3 regions of the Klebsiella grimontii genome follow, and region 2 is predicted to be linked to each of the others. Evidence: predicted binding sites of a transcription regulator. Region 2 holds the regulator's gene; each other region holds the start of a gene.
The links. Region 2 encodes CRP, which controls carbon source genes, mostly activating them, when cyclic AMP is high. Its sites were predicted from a motif close to ATGTGANNNNNNTCACAT; they were not measured.

Region 1 (6,673 bases), 2.1 Mb from region 2:
ATCTATGGGTTGGGATATAACGTGTGGCAGCTACATCTTTAGTAAAGGAAAAAACGGCTGGCGACCAGCGCGCAGATAATCAGCAAGATCAGGATGAGCTCAAAACGATAGCGCCGCAGCATGGTGCTCTCCAGAAAAAAACGGCGCTGAAGACAGCGCCGATATCGTATCACACAACTTAACCCGGGAGATTAAGCAGCCGGTTGTGCAGCTGGTTTAGCGGTATGATGTTTAGTGGTTTTGTGGTGTTTTTTAGCTGCCTGCGCTTTCTGAGCTACAGGTTTAGCAGCGGCTTTTTTGTGTTTCTTAGCGGCCTGGGCTTTCTGGGCGGCAGCCGGTTTAGCTTCCGCTTTTTTGTGCTTTTTAGCGGCCTGGGCTTTCTGGGTTACAGCAGGTTTAGCTGCGGCTTTTTTGTGCTTTTTAGCCGCCTGCGCTTTCTGCTCAGCAGCCGGTTTGGCAGCGGCGGTATGGTGTTTCTTATGGTGGGTCGCTTTAGCGGTGGTGCTGTGAGTTGCAGCAGCCGGCGCCGGAGTTGTGGTGGTGGCAGCATCGGCAGCGAAAGCAACAGAAGACAGACCCATAGCAGCGGCAACGACCAGAGCTAATACTTTTTTCATTCTGATATCCTCGAAAAGGTTTCTTGTTTCAACCCCACTGCGGGGCCGTTGAAAGAACTATATGCTTGTCTTATCGAGGTTTCCGTGAGTGTTTGGTATCGGCGTGTAACCGTATGTACAACGTGCTGCGACCAAGGTGGAACACGGCGTCGGGAGCGGGGCCCGACGCCGGTGATTTACAGATAACGCGAGGTAAGGTGCTGGCGGAAATAGGCGCTGTTAAGGTCTTCTCCGGTAGCATGCTGAATCAGCTGCGAGGTGGTAAAACGGCTACCGTGCTGCCAGATATTTTGCCGCAGCCAGTCAAACAGGGCGCTGAAGTTACCGTTGGCGATATCGCTTTCCAGCTGCGGTAGCGCCCGTCTGGCGGAAGCCATCAGCTGAGCGGCGTACATCGCGCCAAGCGTATAGGAAGGGAAATAGCCAAAACCGCCGTCGGTCCAGTGGATATCCTGCATACAGCCGTCGCGGTAGTTGCCGGTGGTGGAAAGTCCCAGCCAGTGCTGCATTTTTTCGTCCCACAGTGCCGGAATATCATCGACCTCGATGTCGCCATCAATCAGCGCGCGTTCAATTTCATAGCGCAGAATGACGTGTGCCGGATAGCTCACCTCATCCGCGTCGACGCGGATAAAGCCCGGCTTGACGCGCTGATTCCAGGCGATGAAGTTTTCGCGGCTAAAGGCCGGCTGTTCGCCAAAGTACTGGCGTACCGTTGGCAGCAGGCGCTGCAGAAAGGCGTCGCTGCGGCCAAGCTGCATCTCGAAAAACAGGCTTTGCGACTCATGGATCGCCGTAGAACGGGCGAGGGCGATGGGCTGATCGAGCCAGTTACGCGGCAGATTTTGTTCATAGCGCGCGTGGCCGGTTTCGTGAATCACGCCAAACAGCGCGCTGAGCAGGTCGTTTTCGTTGTAGCGCGTGGTGATACGCACATCCTCGGGGACGCCGCCGCAGAACGGGTGGGCGCTGATATCCAGGCGTCCGCCGTCAAAATCAAATCCCAGCACGCGCATCGCTTCCAGTCCCAGCTCGCGCTGGTCGGTAATCGGAAACGGCCCCTGAGGTTCGATGAGCGGCGTCTGTGCCTGCTTCTCAACCGCTTTTTCCAGCAGCGAAGGAAGCCAGGATTTCAGGTCCGCGAACAGCACGTCCAGACGGGCGCTGGTCATATCCGGTTCAAAAATATCCAGCAGAGCGTCATAGCGGGAGCCGCCTTTCGCCGCCGCGCGAATCTGCGCCTCCTCGCGGCTCAGTTTGACGACTTCACGCAGGTTCTCGGCAAAACCCTGCCAGTCGTTCGCCGGACGCTGGCTGCGCCAGGCGTGCTCGCAGCGGCTACCCGCCAGCGATTTCGCTTCCACCAGGCTTTCCGGCAGCAGCGCCGCCTGTTGGTACTGGCGAGTCATTTCGCGCAGGTTTGCCTGTTCCACATCATTTAGCTCTTCCTGAAGCGCGTTCTGTAGCCATTCACCCACTTTCTTGTCGGTGAGGATCTGATGCTGCAAAACGCCGAGCTCGGCGAGCGCTGCGCCGCGGGCCGCGCTGCCGCCGGGCGGCATCATGGCGAACATATCCCAGCCGGCGATGGCCGAGAGATGCGAGAAGCGGGAGAGTCGCTGAAAGGTGCGGGTAAGCTGATGATAATTTTTGTTTTCGGTCATGTTTACACTCTGACGGTGGCAAGTGAACAAAAGAGGTTTTCGTTGGCCTCTACACTATCGTGATACGCCGATGGGGTCGAGGGATGCGGGGCGTTCCGCCACAAATCTCCTGAGGCAATCGGACATCGCCGCCCGCATCGGCTCGCCGGCCATTAGCATAATGTAGGGATTAATCGATTGCGTATTTTATGTTTGGCTCGAAATAATCCGGATGTGCGTAAAGTAACAGACGCTTTCTCTGAACCGCGGCTAAACTTAATGCAGGCACAGCCCGCCTATGCGAGGTGAATTATGAATCCGTTTACCTGGCTGTTTATTGCTCTGCTTTCTATCGATGCCGTTAGAGAGGTGTTAGGAATGTCGTCGGTACTGGGGATGTGGTGAATAGCGTGGCCCGCGACAGGCCACGTTAACCCGCGTTATTTCAGCCGTTTATGCAAACACGCGCCGGTGAGCAGCGCCGCCAGCAGCATCAGCGCGATAAACCCGCCGACGCCGTTCCAACCGTAGTGATGCCAGAACACGCCGCCTAACGTCCCCGCCATGCTGGAACCCAGATAGTAGCTAAACAAATAGAGCGATGACGCCTGACCGCGGGCGCGACGGGCGCGCGGGCCGATCCAACTGCTGGCTACCGAGTGTGCCGCGAAGAAGCCCGCGGAGAACAGCAGCATGCCGATAAAAATTAGCCATAGCGACGAGAACAGGGTCAGCAGCAGGCCGCCGAGCATTACCGCCGTGGAGAACAGCAGTACCGGGCCGCGACCGTAGCGAACGGTCATCGCCCCGGCTTTCGGCGAACTCCAGGTTCCGGTCAAATAGGCCACCGACAGCAGGCCAACCACCGCCTGGCTGAGCGACCACGGTGAGAGCATCAGACGATAGCCGATATAGTTAAACAGCGTTACGAATGCCCCCATTAATAAGAAACCTTCAAGAAACAGCAGTGGCAGTCCGCGATCGCGCCAGTGCAGGCGGAAGTTGATCAGCAGCGATTTTGGCCGCAGCGACGTTGGACGGAAGTGGCGCGACGCCGGCAGGATGCGCCAGAACATCAGCGCGGCTGCGAGGGCGAAGCCGCTAATGACCGCCAGCGCGATACGCCAGCCGAAGAAATCGGTGAATACCCCGGTCAGCAGACGGCCGCTCATGCCGCCAATCGAGTTTCCGCTGATATACAGCCCCATTGAGAACGCCACGACGCTGGGGTGGATCTCTTCGCTCAGATAGGTCATGCCGACCGCCGCCACGCCGCTCAACGACAGGCCGATCAGGGCGCGCATAATCAGGATCCCATGCCAGCTGGACATCATCGTCGACAGCAGGGAGCAGCAGGAAGCCAGCACCAGCGCGGTCACCATCACCTGTTTGCGGCCGATGGCGTCGGATAGCGGACCGGTAAACAGCAGGCCGACCGCCAGCATCGCCGTGGAAATCGACAGCGAGATACTGCTGCTGGCCGGCGAGACGCCGAATTCGCTGGAGAGCACCGGCAGAATCGGCTGAACACAATAGAGCAGCGCAAAGGTCGCCAGTCCGGCGGAAAAGAGGGCGAGGGTGACGCGAATAAATTGCGGGGTACCGCGTTTGATAAACTGGTTTGGCTGAGGAGCGATAATGTCGCTGACGTCGTTTGCCGGGACGGTGTCAGCGGTAGTTGTACGACTCACGGAAAAATCCTTGGTGATAAACAGAGAGTTGAGCGACCGCAATGGCCACTTATTCAGAGTAGGAAAATGTAAATATTCTGTCTAATATATTAATAATCTCAAATAAGACGTTTTAGATATGAATATTGAACTACGTCATCTGCGCTATTTTATTGCCGTGGCGGAAGAGCTCCATTTTGGCCACGCGGCGGCGCGGTTAAATATCTCTCAGCCGCCGCTTAGCCAGCAGATTCAAATCCTTGAGCAGCAAATTGGCGCACGTCTGTTTGCCCGGACGAACCGCAGCGTCAGCCTGACGGAAGCCGGGAGGCAGTTTCTCGCCGATAGCCGGCAGATCCTCTCCCAGGTGGACGATGCCGCCGCGCGGGCAGCCCGTCTTCATCACGGCGAAACCGGCGAACTGCGCATTGGTTTTACCTCCTCGGCCCCCTTTATTAAGGCGGTATCGGACACGCTATCGACCTTCCGACGCCGCTATCCCGATGTGCATATTCAGACGCGGGAAACCAACACGCGCGAGCAGATTGTGCCGCTGAACGAGGGGGCGCTGGATCTGGGGCTGATGCGTAATACCCAACTGCCGGAAACCCTGGTCTGGGAAAGAGTGCTGCGCGAACCGCTGCTGGCGATGGTGCCGCGCGATCATCCGCTGGCGAGCCAGCCGCGCGTCAGCCTGCGGGAACTGGCGCGGGAGCCGTTTGTGTTTTTCGATCCCCATGTCGGTACCGGGCTGTATGACGATATTCTCGGCCTGCTGCGCCGCTACGATCTGACGCCAACGATCGCCCAGGAAGTGGGGGAAGCGATGACGATTATCGGCCTGGTTGCCGCCGGGCTTGGGGTGTCGATTTTGCCGGCGTCGTTCAGACGGGTTCAGCTATCGGAAATGTGCTGGCTGCCCATCGAAGAGCAGGATGCGGTATCGGAAATGTGGCTGGTGTGGTCGAAACATCGTGAACAGGGGCAGGCGGCCCGGCGTTTTCGCGAATCGCTGCTTGCCAGCGCCACGTGAGTTATTTAGGACAAATAACGGCTAAAAATGTGCGGTAAATCACAAGGCTAAGCAAAAATTTGACGATTACCGTTGAAGTGCTTCACCATAGCCGTCAGTTTATTTCGAAGCGCGAAAATAAAGGGAGTCAACGGTGGTAGCGGACAGTCAGCCAGGCCATATCGATCAAATTAAGCAGACCAACGCGGGCGCGGTTTATCGCCTCATTGATCAGCTTGGCCCGGTGTCGCGCATCGACCTCTCGCGCTTCGCGCAGCTGGCGCCTGCCAGCATCACCAAGATCGTCCGTGAAATGCTGGAAGCGCATCTGGTCCAGGAGACGGAAATCCAGGAGCCGGGTAGCCGGGGAAGGCCTGCCGTTGGCCTAATGGTGGAAACAGAAGCCTGGCACTATCTCTCTATCCGCATCAGCCGCGGCGAGCTCCACCTCGCGCTGCGGGATTTAAGCAGCGCGCTGGTGGTGGAAGAGCAGCTTGAACTGGCGTTACAGCACGTTCAGCCTTTTGCGACCCGGCTACTCGATCATGTTGACCAGTTCTTTATTCGTCACCAAAAGAAGCTGGAGCGATTAACCGCCATCGCCGTCACCATGCCGGGGATCATCGACACCGAGCACGGTATCATCCACCGGATGCCTTTTTATGAAGACGTTAAGGATATGCCGCTGGGCGAGATCTTAGCCAACCATACCGGCGTATCGGTCTATATTCAGCACGATATCAGCGCCTGGACCATGGCCGAATCGCTGTTTGGCGCCTCGAGAGGCGCGCGGGATGTCATTCAGGTGGTGATAGACCATAACGTCGGCGCGGGGGTGATCACCGACGGCCGTCTATTGCACGCGGGCAGCAGTAGCCTGGTCGAGATCGGCCACACCCAGGTCGACCCGTATGGGAAACGCTGCTATTGCGGCAACCATGGCTGTCTGGAAACGATCGCCAGCGTGGAGAGCGTGCTGGAGCTGGCGCAGATCCGCATGGCGAAGTCGATGAGCTCGATGCTGCACCAGCAGCCGCTGAGCGTTGAATGGCTATGTCAGGCCGCGCTGCAGGGGGATTTGCTGGCGCGGGACATTATCAGCGGCGTCGGGAACCACGTCGGGCGGATTCTGGCGATTATGGTTAACCTTTTTAACCCGCAAAAAATTCTTATCGGCTCCCCCTTCAACCTGGCCGCGGATATTCTGTTTCCGGCAATATCTGATTGTATTCGACAACAATCGTTACCGGCCTATAGCCGACATATTGCCGTGGAAAGCACCCAGTTTTCTAACCGGGGAACGATGGCTGGCGCGGCCCTGGTTAAGGATGCCCTCTATAACGGATCGTTGCTGATACGACTGTTACAGGGTTAACATTTTTTCATATTCACACCAAAAATTGCGCTATCTCAAGCTGGCTTCCGGCGGCATCGCGTAGACTTTTTCCACAGTTGATTATTTCTCTCCCGTATATTTCATCAACATAACTGTGGGGTTAGTGATGTTTAAGCGTTTCTTCATAACAGGTACTGACACTGCCGTCGGCAAGACGGTGGTTTCCCGTGCGCTGTTGCAGGCACTGGCTGCCTGCGGCAAAAGCGTCGCCGGATACAAGCCTGTGGCGAAGGGCAGTAAAGAGACGCCGGACGGACTGCGGAACAAAGATGCGCTGGTCTTACAGAGCGTGTCATCGCTGGTGTTACCGTATGAAGCTGTCAATCCCATCGCGT
Region 2 (6,673 bases):
GGAAGACTACATCAACTTTATCACCCCGCAGTTTTCGCGCACCCACCTCAACTTCCAGCGCGTACCGACGGTGGATACGTCCAACCCGTTTGCGGCCAAAGCCATCCCTTCGCTGGATGAAAGCTTTGTCGTTATCCATTTCCGTAATCTAAAAAATATCGATTTCCCCTGGCTTCTGGCGATGCTGCAGGGCTCGTTTATCTCGCATATGAATACGCTGGTGGTACCGGGCGGGAAAATGGGGCTGGCGATGGAACTGATCATGGCGCCGCTGGTTGAGCGCCTGATGGAAGGCAGGAAAATAAGCTAACGGTCAAAACCCCGGTGACGCGTTTGCCGGCCGGGGCCCGTTCGGCTTACCCTTCGATCACTTCATAAGAGTGGGTAATGTTTACCGCTTTCTCAAGCATCAGCGCGACGGAACAATACTTTTCCGCCGACAGGTCGACCGCGCGAGACACGGCAGCGTCCTTCAGTTCTTTACCGGTCACGATAAAATGCAGATTGATATGGGTAAACAGACGCGGAGCCTCTTCGCGACGCTCAGAAGTCAGCTTAACTTCGCAGTTGGTAACGTTATGACGGCCCTTCTGCAATATGGAAACCACATCGATCGCGCTGCATCCGCCTGCCGCCATCAGAACCATTTCCATTGGGCTGGGCGCTTTATCCCCGGAATTGCCGTCCATCAGAATCTGGTGACCAGAAGCCGACTCACCGATGAAGGTTAACCCTTCAACCCACTTCACTCGCGCTTGCATAAATTTAACTCCAGGGCTGTAATTTTCCCGACAGATTACGCGTACATAACAATTCTCGCAACGGAAGGCGACCTGGGTCATGCTGAAGCGAGACACCAGGAGACATGCGGCGAAAGCTATGCTAAAACAATCTGGATGCTACAGTAATACATTGATGTACTGCATGTATGCAGAGGAGTTCACATTACAGGCTGCAGAAAACTTTCAGCCGGATTCCCAGGTATAGGGATTCAATACGATTGCATGCCCGGATGCCGTGTAGTGTCGGCACCCGGAGATAGCTTATAACAGAGGATAACCGCGCATGGTGCTTGGCAAACCGCAAACAGACCCTACCCTTGAATGGTTCTTGTCTCATTGCCACATTCATAAGTACCCATCAAAGAGCACGCTGATCCACCAGGGTGAGAAAGCAGAAACGTTGTACTACATCGTTAAAGGCTCCGTGGCTGTACTCATCAAGGATGAAGAAGGTAAAGAGATGATCCTCTCTTACCTTAATCAGGGCGATTTCATCGGTGAATTAGGCTTGTTTGAAGAAGGCCAGGAGCGTAGCGCTTGGGTACGTGCGAAAACCGCATGTGAAGTGGCCGAAATCTCCTACAAAAAATTCCGTCAGCTGATCCAGGTTAACCCGGACATCCTGATGCGTCTCTCTTCGCAGATGGCTCGTCGTCTGCAGGTCACGTCTGAGAAAGTGGGCAACCTCGCCTTCCTTGACGTTACCGGTCGTATCGCTCAGACGCTGCTGAACCTGGCTAAACAGCCGGATGCGATGACCCATCCGGACGGTATGCAAATTAAAATTACACGTCAGGAAATCGGCCAGATCGTCGGCTGCTCCCGCGAGACCGTTGGCCGCATCCTGAAAATGCTGGAAGATCAAAACCTGATCTCCGCGCACGGTAAAACTATCGTCGTCTACGGTACCCGTTAAGTCGGTAAAACGGCGTATTGCCTGACGATACGCCGTTTTTGTTTTCTCCTCATGTGGCGCAGGCTGATTTACCACCCTGAAGTCAACTATGCACTGCGGCAAACGCTGGTGTTGTGTCTGCCGGTCGCGATTGGGCTTCTGTTTGGCCACTTACAGCAGGGGCTTCTGTTCTCTCTGGTTCCCGCCTGCTGCAACATTGCCGGGCTGGATACGCCGCATAAGCGTTTCTTTAAGCGTCTGATTATCGGCGGCAGCCTGTTTGCCGGCTGTAGCCTGATCGTCCAGCTTCTTCTGCAACGCGAAATCCCTTTGCCGCTAATCCTCACCGGTCTGGCGCTGATCCTCGGCGTCACGGCTGAAATCAGCTCCCTGCACGCGCGGCTGCTGCCTGCCTCGCTTATCGCGGCTATTTTTACCCTCAGTCTCGCGGGCAACATGCCGGTGTGGGAGCCGCTGTTAATCTACGCCCTCGGCACCTTATGGTATGGGGTGTTCAACTGGTTCTGGTTTTGGCTCTGGCGCGAGCAGCCGCTGCGCGAATCCTTAAGCCTGCTCTACCGTGAGCTCGCCAACTACTGCGAGGCCAAATACAGCCTGCTTACCCAGCATACGGACCCCGCCACATCGCTGCCGCCGCTGCTCAACCGCCAGCAAAAGGTGGTGGATCTGATTACCCAGTGCTATCAGCAGATGCATATGCTGGCGGCTAACCAGCGCAGCGATCACAAACGCCTGCTGCGCGCTTTCCAGGTTGGACTGGACCTTCAGGAGCATATTTCCGTCAGCCTTCATCAGCCAGAAGAGGTGCAGAAGCTGGTGGAACGCAGTCACGCGGAAGCGGTGATTCGCTGGAACGCGCAAACCGTTGCCGCCCGCCTGCGGGAGCTGGCGGACGATCTGCTCTACCACCGTTATCCCCGGCGCTTTCAGATGGACAAACAGATCGGCGCGCTGGAAAAAATCGCCTGGCAGCATCCGGATAATCCTGTCGGCCAGTTCTGCGCCTGGCACTTCAGCCGCATTGCCAGAGTTCTGCGCACCCAGCGCCCGCTGTACGCGCGTAACCTGATGGCGGATAAAACCCGCCGCCTGCCGCTGCTGCCCGCGTTGAAAAACTATCTGTCGCTTAAGTCGCCGGCGTTACGTAACGCCGCGCGTATCAGCGTAATGCTGAGCGCCGCCAGCCTGATGGGCAGCGCGCTGCATCTGCCTAAGCCCTACTGGATCCTGATGACCGTGCTGTTCGTGACGCAAAACGGCTACGGCGCGACGCGGGTTCGTATCGTCCATCGGGCTGCCGGAACCATTGCGGGGCTGGTCATTGCCGGGCTCACGCTGCACTTTCACGTTCCTGAAGGCTATACGCTGACCGCGATGCTGTTCATTACGCTATTGAGCTACCTGATTATTCGCCAGCATTACGGCTGGGCGATGGTCGGATTTACCGTGACGGCGGTGTACACCCTGCAACTGCTCACCCTGAACGGCGAGCAGTTTATCGTCGCCAGACTGATTGATACGCTGATTGGCTGCCTGATTGCTTTCGGCGGCATGGTCTGGCTATGGCCGCAGTGGCAAAGCGGTCTGCTGCGCAAAAATGCCCACGACGCGCTGGAAGCCGATCAGGAAGCCATCAGGCTGATCCTCAGCGACGACCATCAGGCCCCGGCGCTGGCCTATCAGCGCATGCGCGTTAATCAGACGCATAACGCGCTGTTTAACTCGCTAAATCAGGCGATGCAGGAACCCGGTTTTAATTCCCACTATCTCGAAGACATGAAGCTGTGGGTGACCCACAGCCAGTTTATTGTCGAGCACATCAATGCCATGACTACCCTGGCGCGCGAGCACAATATGCTGACGCCGGATTTAGCCCAGCGTTATCTGGAGTCCTGCGAGATTGCGCTCCAGCGCTGCCAGCAGCGGCTGGATTCCGACGGGCCCGGCAGCGCGGGGGATGTGAATATTATGGAGGCGCAGGATGCGGAGGTCCCTCGCGGACCGCTCAGTACGATGGAGCAGCACTTGCAGCGCATCCTCGGGCATCTGAACACCATGCACACCATTTCATCGGTGGCATGGCGTCAGCGTCCGCATCATGGCATCTGGCTGCGCGCCACTAAGCGCTAAGCACCCGCTCAACCGCCTGGGCAAAGCGCGCCATGCCTTCAGCAATATCGCTATCATCAATCACCAGCGACGGTACGAAGCGCATCACGTCTGGTCCGGCATTGAGCACCATGACGCCCGCCTCTGCGGCTGCATACAAGAAATCGCGCGCCTTCCCGTGATACTGCGGCTTCAGCTCGGCGCCGATCAGCAGACCCATGCCGCGAATATCGCTAAACAGATCGAACCGCGCGTCAATTTGCTGAAGGTGCTGAACAAACAGCTCGCGCTTCGCGGTGACGCCGTCCAGCACTTCCGGCGTGTTAATCAGATCGAAGGCCGCCCCGCCGACCGCGCAGGCCAGCGGGTTACCGCCGTAGGTCGAACCATGGGAACCGGCGTGGAAAGCGCTGGCGATATCATGGGTGGTCAGCATCGCGCTGATAGGGAAGCCGCCGCCAAGCGCCTTGGCGCTGGTCAGAATATCCGGCGTCACGCCGTAGTGCATATAGGCAAACAGCGAGCCGGTGCGCCCCATACCGCACTGGACTTCATCAAACACCAGCAGTGCCTGGTGCTGGTCGCAGAGATCGCGCAATCCTTGCAGGAATTCCGGCGTCGCCGCCGTCACTCCACCTTCACCCTGAATCGGCTCGACCACCACCGCGCAGGTATGATCGTCCATCACCGCTTTCACCGCGTGTAAATCGTTAAACGGTACGTGAACGATATCGGCCGGTTTCGGCCCGAAACCATCAGAATATTTGGGCTGGCCGCCGACGGAGACGGTAAACAGCGACCGACCGTGAAAGGCGTTATGGAAAGCGATGATTTTGGTTTTGTACGGACTATGGCGCGTCACGGTGTAATGGCGCGCCAGCTTGAATGCCGTTTCGTTGGCTTCCGTCCCGGAGTTCATAAACACCACGCGATCGGCAAAAGTCGCATCCACCAGCTTACGCCCGAGGCGCAGGGCCGGTTCGTTGGTAAAAACGTTACTGGTATGCCACAGCTTTTCACCCTGCTCATGGAGTGCCGCCACCAGCGCCGGATGGCAATGACCGAGCGCGGTCACGGCAATCCCACCGGCGAAATCAACGTACTCTTTACCCTGCTGATCCCATACTCGGCTCCCCTTGCCCTTCACCGGAATAAATTCTGCCGGTGCATAAATCGGCAAAATGACTTCATCGAATGTAGCGCGGGTGATTGCCGGTTGTTCAGTTGCCATGTGGTGCCCATCCTTTACGTTATGCAGCAATGATTATGATAATCTAATCACAAAATATGCATAAAAAATCAACCAATGGCAACTACAAATCACCGATTGAGGAAGTTTGCCAGCAGCTGATGTCCCTGCTCGCTGAGAATACTCTCTGGATGAAACTGCACGCCCTCGAGATCGAAGATGCGGTGGCGAATGCCCATAATCTCCCCCTTTTCGCTGCGGGCGGTCACCTCAAAGCATTCAGGCAGCGTTAGCGGATCAATCAGCAGGGAGTGGTAGCGGGTCACCGTAAGCGGGTTATTCAGTCCAAGGAACACCCCTTGACCGGTATGGCTGACCGGGGACGTTTTCCCGTGCATCACTTTCGCGGCTCGTACGATCGCGGCGCCGAAAACCTGGGCAATCGCCTGATGGCCCAGGCAAACGCCTAAGATCGGCGTCTTACCGGAAAAGTGGCGAATCACCGCCAGCGAAATCCCTGACTCATCGGGCGTGCAGGGGCCCGGCGAGATAACGATTTTCGCTGGCGCCAGAGCAATGATATCCGCTAACGTCAGCTCGTCATTACGTCTGACCAGAACTTCCGCGCCAAGCTCGCAGAAATACTGATACAAATTCCAGGTGAAAGAATCGTAGTTATCGATAAGCAGGATCATAGCGGCTCCGGGAACAAAGAACCGCGCTATTCTACTCAGTTTCCACGGCTTCGCTTACCACTTTGCGAAATATCGTCTGCAGCGGAGAAAGGTCGCCCATCGCTCCGCTCTGGTTGGCCTGGTTCCACGCATCGACCGCAATATCGCGCCAATCCAGCGTATAACCCGCATGGATAGCCAGCTGCTCAAAGAAAATGCGTTGCGCCATGCCGTTACCGAGACGGAAAGGATGCAGGACATTTATTTCGCAGTAGTAATGAGCAAGACGTTCAATGAATTTATCCTGCGCGAGCCCCACCAGATAACCTTCCTCTTCAAGATCCTGAAGCAGCGCGTTTCCCTCTTTTTCGATATAGGCGAAATGGCAGAAGCGGGTGTCGCCCTGATAGATATCTACTTCACGCAGTTGCCCCGCCCAGTCGAAAACATCCTGATAGAGCTGGCGATGAATCGCGCACAGATGAGGTAATCCCCGCACCAACGGCCCGAGTTCAATGGTTGCCGCGCGTAATGCGGTCAGATCCCATGCCGCCTGCTCAAGGCGCTGAGCCTGGCGGATGCCCAGGCGGTTGCGCATGACCTTCAGGCCCGAGTAGAGATAAGGATCCCGCCCCTCGCCGAATTTATCGCTCATAGTGACTCCTTAACGCCTCAATACGCGCCAGAGCTTCTTCGGGGGTAAGGGTTATCAGCGGAATATCGACGCCCTCCAGCCGTCGGCTGGCCTGGAAATTAACGTTACGTCGAGCCTCCCAGAGACGGGATTTCTGTTTTTCGGTGAGTTTTTTCATTTAACACCTCCCTGACGATTCCGCGGTTGCCACAAGTATAAGCGGCAAAAAACGATTTCGCAGGGAAGCGGGGGAATGCGCGGGCATGAGTTACCCGCGCAAATAGGTTTACGGCAGCACTTTTGCGGAAAGAATCACGATAGGTTTCGACGGTACATTCTGATACGGCCCAACGTTATGGGTCGGCACCT
Region 3 (6,673 bases), 380 kb from region 2:
GAAATACACCCTGCGCTGCTTTTTGCAGCAACTGGTTGACTTCACTTGCTTTTACCGGTTTTTTCACCGTGACGCTAAGGTCGATTGCCGTCACATTAATCGTCGGTACCCGGACCGCAATCGCTTCAAAACGATCGTTAAACTGAGGGAAAATACGCGTGATCCCCGCAGCAAGCTTAGTATCAACCGGGATGATCGACTGGCTGGCCGCTCGCGTCCGGCGTAAATCCGGATGCCAGGAATCAATGACCTGCTGATCGTTCATTGATGAGTGGATCGTCGTTACCGTACCCGACTCAATGCCATAGGCATCATCTAACAGCTTAATGACCGGAATAATGCAGTTGGTGGTGCAGGAGGCGTTGGAGACGATACGGTGCTCGGTTCTTAATTCGTCATGGTTTACACCAAAAACGATCGTCGCGTCGAGATCGTTGCCGCCAGGATGTGAAAAAAGCACTTTCCTGGCGCCGGCCTGAAGATGGGCTTCGCCATGTTCGCGGCTGCCGTAAACGCCGGTACAGTCAAGTACCACATCAACCGCCAGTTCCCGCCAGGGCAACGCCTCAAGGGAAGGTTCATGCAGCAGACGGATGGCATCATCGCCAACAAACAGCTGCTCTCTCTCCTGACGCACATCCCAGGCAAAGCGCCCATGGCTGGTGTCATATTTCAATAAATGCGCGATGCCGGCAGCATCCGCCAGTTCATTGATTGCCACCACGGTAATTTCCGCACGACGCCCGGATTCATACAAAGCACGAACCACGTTACGCCCGATGCGACCGAAGCCATTAATCGCAATGCGTATGGTCATAGGTCTCCTGCAAGGCTGTCCATGATAAGAGGTGGCTGACAGAGTAATGCAGCAACGCTCTAAGGGAAACCTTACCTGTCGCAAACTGCGACTGATTGATTAATTGTCGAACATTTAGACGACTGAAACGCTTCAGCTAGAATAAGCCAAACAAGGAATAAAAGGAATGATTGTCCAGCTGGAGAAAGCATTTATCTGACTTACATCACACTTTCACGCTATCTGCTGGGGAATTTATTCCATATTCCAGAATGACGAATAAGCGTAGCAATATCTTTTCGTTGCCGGACCGCTAATACTGATTTATATCAGAAACTATACTGAAGAGCGGCGATATTATTACCGTTACGTCCGAGTTTCGGAGTCCCTCTAAAATCATGACAATTCCCCACATTCAGCCCTCTGCGGCACGTTACTATGCGCTTCGCTTACTTCCGGGCGAGGAGGTTTTTTCCCGCCTGCGCGCGTTTGTGCAGCAACACCATATTCAGGCCGGCTGGATAGCTGGCTGCACCGGCAGCCTAAGCAACGTAGCGTTACGCTTTGCCGGTCAGGATCAAACCGCCTTATTGAACGGAATATATGAGGTGATTTCTCTGAATGGCACGCTGGAATTAGCCGGAGAACATCTCCATTTATCCCTATCCGATCCGCAAGGCGCCATGCTCGGCGGCCATATGATGCCCGGCTGTACCGTCCGCACCACCCTTGAGCTGGTGATCGGCGAACTGACCTCCGTGGCGTTTAGCCGTCAGCCGTGTGCGGTGTCCGGCTATGACGAATTGGTCATTTCATCCCGCTAACGTTTCACTTAAACGAGGTCTTCTATGGCGCGTCGCCAATTTTCCAGCCAGTCTCTGGTCCTGATTGTCATTGCTATCGCCATCAATATGGTCGGCGGTCAGCTGATCAGCATGCTGAAATTACCGATTTTTCTCGACTCTATTGGCACCTTAATCAGCGCGGTGCTGTTAGGCCCGGTGGTCGGAATGCTGACTGGCCTACTCACTAACCTGCTGTGGGGGTTATTGACCGATCCTATCGCCGCCGCCTTCGCTCCGGTGGCGATGGTTATCGGGCTGGTGGCTGGATGGCTGGCGCGGGCGGGATGGTTTCGCACCTTACCGAAAGTGGTGGCCAGCGGTGTCATCATTACTCTCGCCGTCACGCTTGTCGCCGTGCCTATTCGCACTACGTTGTTTGGCGGCGTCACCGGCAGCGGTGCCGATCTCTTTGTCGCCTGGATGCACTCGGTCGGCCAGAATCTGGTGGAGTCCGTCGCGATCACCGTGCTGGGCGCGAACCTGGTCGATAAAATCCTGACGGCGGCCATCGTCTGGGTCCTGTTGCGCCAGCTTCCGCTACGCACAACGCGCCATTTCCCAACCATGTCTGCTGTACGCTAAATGCATCCCTTTACCTCATTAAGCCTGTGGGCGCTCGCCGCCTGCTCCACGCTCCTGCTACCCGCGGGTGCGCCCTTAAGCCTTTACAGCGCGCTGACTTTCATCTGTTTACTGGGAATCAAGGCCACGCGACCACGGGCAAAATACGTACTCTGGCTGATGATCCCTTTAGGGTTAGGCCTGTGGCTGGTGCACGGCGGCTGGTTGAGCGAATGGATCGCTGGACAAGCGCGTGAACCTGAACGTTGGGCCAATGCCGTCACGCTCTGGCTGCGGATCCTGGCCATCGTATCAACATCGCAGCTGTGGATGCACTACGTGTCGGTTTCGCGGTTTATGCGCGCCCTGTTTGCCTCCCGCTTGCCGCCGGGTCTCGCCTATCTGTTTGCCGGCCCGTTGCTGGTTGTCGAGCAGCTCAAACGCCAGCTGGCGATTATTCATGAGGCCCAGTGCGCACGGGGCGTCCCGCTGGATGAGGCCTGGTATCATCGTTTACGCGCGATGCCTGCATTGATTGTGCCGCTTACCCATAATGCGCTCAACGATTTAGCCGTACGCGGTGCGGCGTTGGATATGCGAGGATTTCGCCTGCATCGGACACGCACCACGCTGTGGGCACCACCGGACAGCACCTTACAGCGTTGGGCACGCTACGCCATGGTGGCGCTGATAGTCACCGAGACCGGAGTCTGGATATGGTTACATTAGAACAGTTTCGCTATCTTCCAACCCATGCCACGCGCCCACCTGCCTGCTTCGATTTTCACTACGCCGAGCCCGGTATGGTGGCGATTTTTGGCGATAACGGCAGCGGAAAAAGTACGCTTGCGCAGTTGATGGCGGGCTGGTATCCGGATTTCCTCCCCGGAGAAATTGAAGGTAAAGGAACGTTACTCGGGAACCCTATCGGACAGTTGTCGCTCGTCGAACAGGCGAGCACCGTCCAGTTGGTTCAACAATCCCCCTATCTCCAGCTTTCCGGCTGTACATTCAGCGTCGAAGAAGAGGTCGCTTTTGGTCCTGAAAATCTCTGCCTCAGCGAAGACGAGATTATGCGTCGTATTGATGAAGCGCTGACGCTGACGGTATGCCAGGCGTTACGTCATCGCCACCCGGCCACGCTCTCCGGCGGAGAAACCCAGCGGGTAGTCATTGCCAGCGCGCTTGCCATGCAGCCCAGGATATTGATACTGGATGAAGCGTTTAGCCGTTTGACGGCGCAGGCTAGCGCCATGCTTCTGGAGCGCTTGCGGCACTGGGCGCAGGCGCAGCGTTCCTTGATTATCCTTTTTGAACGAACTCCCTCGCCTTTTCTTGCCTGGTGTCAGCAGGGATGGCGACTGCATGATGGAGCGCTTTCCCCGCTATGCTGACGTTGAATCAGGTGACTTATCGCTGGCCCGGCGCGGCGGCAGACTGTTTGCAAAACATCTCGCTAAACCTCGGTGAAAACGAATGGCTGGCGCTCACCGGCGATAACGGCGCGGGGAAATCCACCCTGCTGCGGGTGATGGCCGGACTGCTACCCGCCACGTCCGGTACCGTCAATTTGCTGGATAAGCCGATGGCGCATTATAAAAATCGCCATCGCGCCGGTATGCTCGGCGTCCTGTTTCAGGAAGCTGAAAATCAAATCTTTCACAGCAAGGTGGCTGAAGAAGTCGCCTTCGGGCTGCGGCTACAGAAACGGTCTGCCGCAGAGGTTGCGCAACGCACCGCGGCAGCGCTGCAGCTTTGCCAGTTAGAGGACGTCGCCGATGCGCATCCGCTGGATTTGCATACCGCCCAGCGCCGCATGGTGGCCGTCGCCTGTCTGGAAGCGATGGCGCCAGCAGTTCTGCTGCTCGACGAACCCAGCCGCGATTTTGACCAGCACTGGCTGACGATATTTGAGGAGTGGCTTGCGGTTTGCCGCAAAAGGGGGACCAGCGTAGTGGCTATCAGCCATGACCCGGCTTTTATACAGCGCAACTTTTCCCGCATGGTGCGCCTGGAAAAGGGAAGGCTACTGAGTATTTCCTGAAAAAGAAACGGGCCGCCTGAGCGACCCGTTTTTTACGGTGACAACTAAAGTCTTTACCCGGAGGCGGTGCTGCGCACCTGGCCGGGCTACCCGACCGCACAGGCCCCGTAGCTCGGACAAGGCGCGGCTTTACCGCGCCGGAAGAGTGAATGGACTACAGCAGCGCTTTCGCTTTCGCGACCACGTTGTCCACGGTGAAGCCAAACTCTTCAAACAGCAGCTCCGCCGGCGCAGACTCACCGAAGGTGGTCATGCCGACGATCGCGCCGTTCAGGCCCACATATTTGAACCAGTAGTCAGCGATACCCGCTTCGATAGCCACGCGCGCAGAGACGGCTTTCGGCAGCACGGCTTCACGGTAAGCGGCATCCTGCTTGTCGAACGCGTCGGTGGACGGCATGGAAACCACGCGCGCCTTCACGCCTTCGGCAGTCAGTTTTTCGTAAGCGGCGACCGCCAGCTCAACTTCAGAGCCGGTGGCGATGAAGATCAGTTCCGGCTGACCGGCACAATCCTTCAGCACGTAGCCGCCGCGGGCAACGTTCGCCAGCTGCTCTTCGGTACGCTCCTGCTGCGCCAGGTTCTGACGGGACAGAATCAGCGCGGTCGGGCCGTCCTGACGCTCTACGCCGTATTTCCACGCGATGGCGGATTCCACCTGGTCGCACGGGCGCCATGTGGACATGTTCGGGGTGACGCGCAGGGAAGCCACCTGCTCTACCGGCTGGTGAGTCGGGCCGTCTTCGCCCAGACCGATGGAGTCGTGGGTGTAGACCATCACCTGACGCTGTTTCATCAGCGCCGCCATACGTACCGCGTTACGCGCGTACTCGACGAACATCAGGAAGGTGGAGGTATACGGCAGGAAACCGCCGTGCAGGGCGATGCCGTTGGCAATCGCGGTCATACCGAATTCGCGCACGCCGTAGTGAATGTAGTTACCGGCAGTGTCTTCGTTGATCGCTTTAGAACCGGACCACAGGGTCAGGTTACTTGGCGCCAGGTCAGCGGAGCCGCCGAGGAATTCCGGCAGCAGCGGGCCGAAGGCTTCAATGGCGTTCTGGGACGCTTTACGGCTGGCGATTTTCGCCGGGTTAGCCTGCAGCTTAGCGATGAACTCGTTCGCTTTCGCGTCGAAGTCAGCCGGCATGTCGCCTTTCATACGACGAGTAAACTCAGCGGCTTCCTGCGGGAAGGCTTTGGCGTAGGCGGCAAATTTCTCGTTCCACGCAGACTCTTTCGCCTGGCCGGCTTCTTTGGCATCCCACTGGGCATAGATTTCAGACGGGATTTCAAACGCCGGATGTTTCCAGCCGAGCGCTTCGCGGGTCAGCGCGATTTCCGCGTCGCCCAGCGGCGCGCCGTGGGAGTCGTGGGTACCGGCTTTGTTCGGCGAACCGAAACCGATAATGGTTTTGCACATCAGCAGGGACGGTTTGTCGGTGACCGCACGCGCTTCTTCTACCGCGCGTTTAATCGAGTCAGCATCGTGACCGTCAACGCCGCGCACCACGTGCCAGCCGTAGGCTTCAAAGCGCTTCGCGGTGTCATCGGTGAACCAGCCTTCTACATGACCGTCGATGGAGATGCCGTTGTCGTCATAGAACGCAACAAGCTTGCCCAGCTTCAGGGTACCGGCCAGGGAGCATACCTCGTGGGAGATACCTTCCATCATGCAGCCGTCGCCCATGAACGCGTAGGTGAAGTGGTCAACAATGTCGTGGCCCGGACGGTTGAACTGCGCCGCCAGAGTTTTCTCCGCAATGGCCATACCGACCGCATTCGCAATACCCTGACCCAGCGGGCCGGTGGTGGTTTCCACGCCCGCGGTGTAGCCGACTTCCGGGTGACCCGGCGTTTTAGAGTGCAGTTGACGGAAGTTCTTCAGCTCTTCAATCGGCAGATCATAACCGGTGAGGTGCAGCAGGCTGTAAATCAGCATGGAGCCGTGACCGTTGGACAGCACGAAGCGGTCGCGGTCGGCCCAGGACGGGTTCTGCGGGTTATGATTCAGGAAATCACGCCACAGGACTTCGGCAATGTCAGCCATACCCATCGGGGCACCCGGGTGGCCGGATTTGGCTTTCTGTACTGCGTCCATGCTCAGCGCACGAATAGCGTTAGCAAGCTCTTTACGTGAGGACATTTTGACTCCAGATCGGATAATGAAGGCCATGCCCGCAACGACTTGACGACAGCGCGTTTTGGGCTACGCCGGAAAAAAGTGTGAACAATGTAACCTAAGCGGCAAAGCATGTACATGGAGCATCCTTTTGCCGTTTAAGAAATCTCTGGAACACGTTGTGCTACGGCGTAATCCTCTCGCCCGCATTCTCATATAGTATTTATAATTTGCACAGGATACGGCAGGCAGCCATCGCCGTTTTTTCGGATAAATAACCATAAGATTGTGGAAGATAAAAAATG

Region 1: mlc (sugar metabolism global transcriptional regulator Mlc) is a predicted target of CRP. The motif match lies at 4,991-5,008, and genes of this name have one in related genera.
Region 3: epd (erythrose-4-phosphate dehydrogenase) is a predicted target of CRP. The motif match lies at 1,011-1,028, and genes of this name have one in related genera.

What each region holds. Positions count from the first base shown of each region.
Region 1 covers NZ_CP169721.1:2,539,323-2,545,995, forward strand. Annotated here, with positions in the region: gene asr (acid resistance repetitive basic protein Asr) at 192-617, opposite strand; gene ACE3MN_RS12045 (carboxypeptidase M32) at 794-2,281, opposite strand; gene ACE3MN_RS12050 (KPN_01571 family protein) at 2,573-2,665, shown strand; gene ACE3MN_RS12055 (MFS transporter) at 2,701-3,951, opposite strand; gene ACE3MN_RS12060 (LysR family transcriptional regulator) at 4,070-4,963, shown strand; gene mlc (sugar metabolism global transcriptional regulator Mlc) at 5,097-6,317, shown strand; gene bioD (dethiobiotin synthase) at 6,445-6,673, shown strand, end outside.
Region 2 covers NZ_CP169721.1:426,537-433,209, reverse strand. Annotated here, with positions in the region: gene ACE3MN_RS01945 (phosphoribulokinase) at 1-310, shown strand, start outside; gene ACE3MN_RS01940 (OsmC family protein) at 357-761, opposite strand; gene crp (cAMP-activated global transcriptional regulator CRP) at 1,066-1,698, shown strand; gene ACE3MN_RS01930 (YccS/YhfK family putative transporter) at 1,750-3,828, shown strand; gene ACE3MN_RS01925 (aspartate aminotransferase family protein) at 3,818-5,038, opposite strand; gene pabA (aminodeoxychorismate synthase component 2) at 5,128-5,691, opposite strand; gene ACE3MN_RS01915 (putative adenosine monophosphate-protein transferase Fic) at 5,723-6,325, opposite strand; gene ACE3MN_RS01910 (YhfG family protein) at 6,315-6,482, opposite strand; gene ppiA (peptidylprolyl isomerase A) at 6,591-6,673, opposite strand, start outside.
Region 3 covers NZ_CP169721.1:801,608-808,280, reverse strand. Annotated here, with positions in the region: gene epd (erythrose-4-phosphate dehydrogenase) at 1-817, opposite strand, end outside; gene ACE3MN_RS03910 (PPC domain-containing DNA-binding protein) at 1,195-1,620, shown strand; gene ACE3MN_RS03905 (ECF transporter S component) at 1,645-2,223, shown strand; gene ACE3MN_RS03900 (energy-coupling factor transporter transmembrane component T) at 2,224-2,931, shown strand; gene ACE3MN_RS03895 (ABC transporter ATP-binding protein) at 2,919-3,596, shown strand; gene ACE3MN_RS03890 (ABC transporter ATP-binding protein) at 3,590-4,246, shown strand; gene tkt (transketolase) at 4,401-6,392, opposite strand; gene ACE3MN_RS03880 (M48 family metallopeptidase) at 6,671-6,673, shown strand, end outside.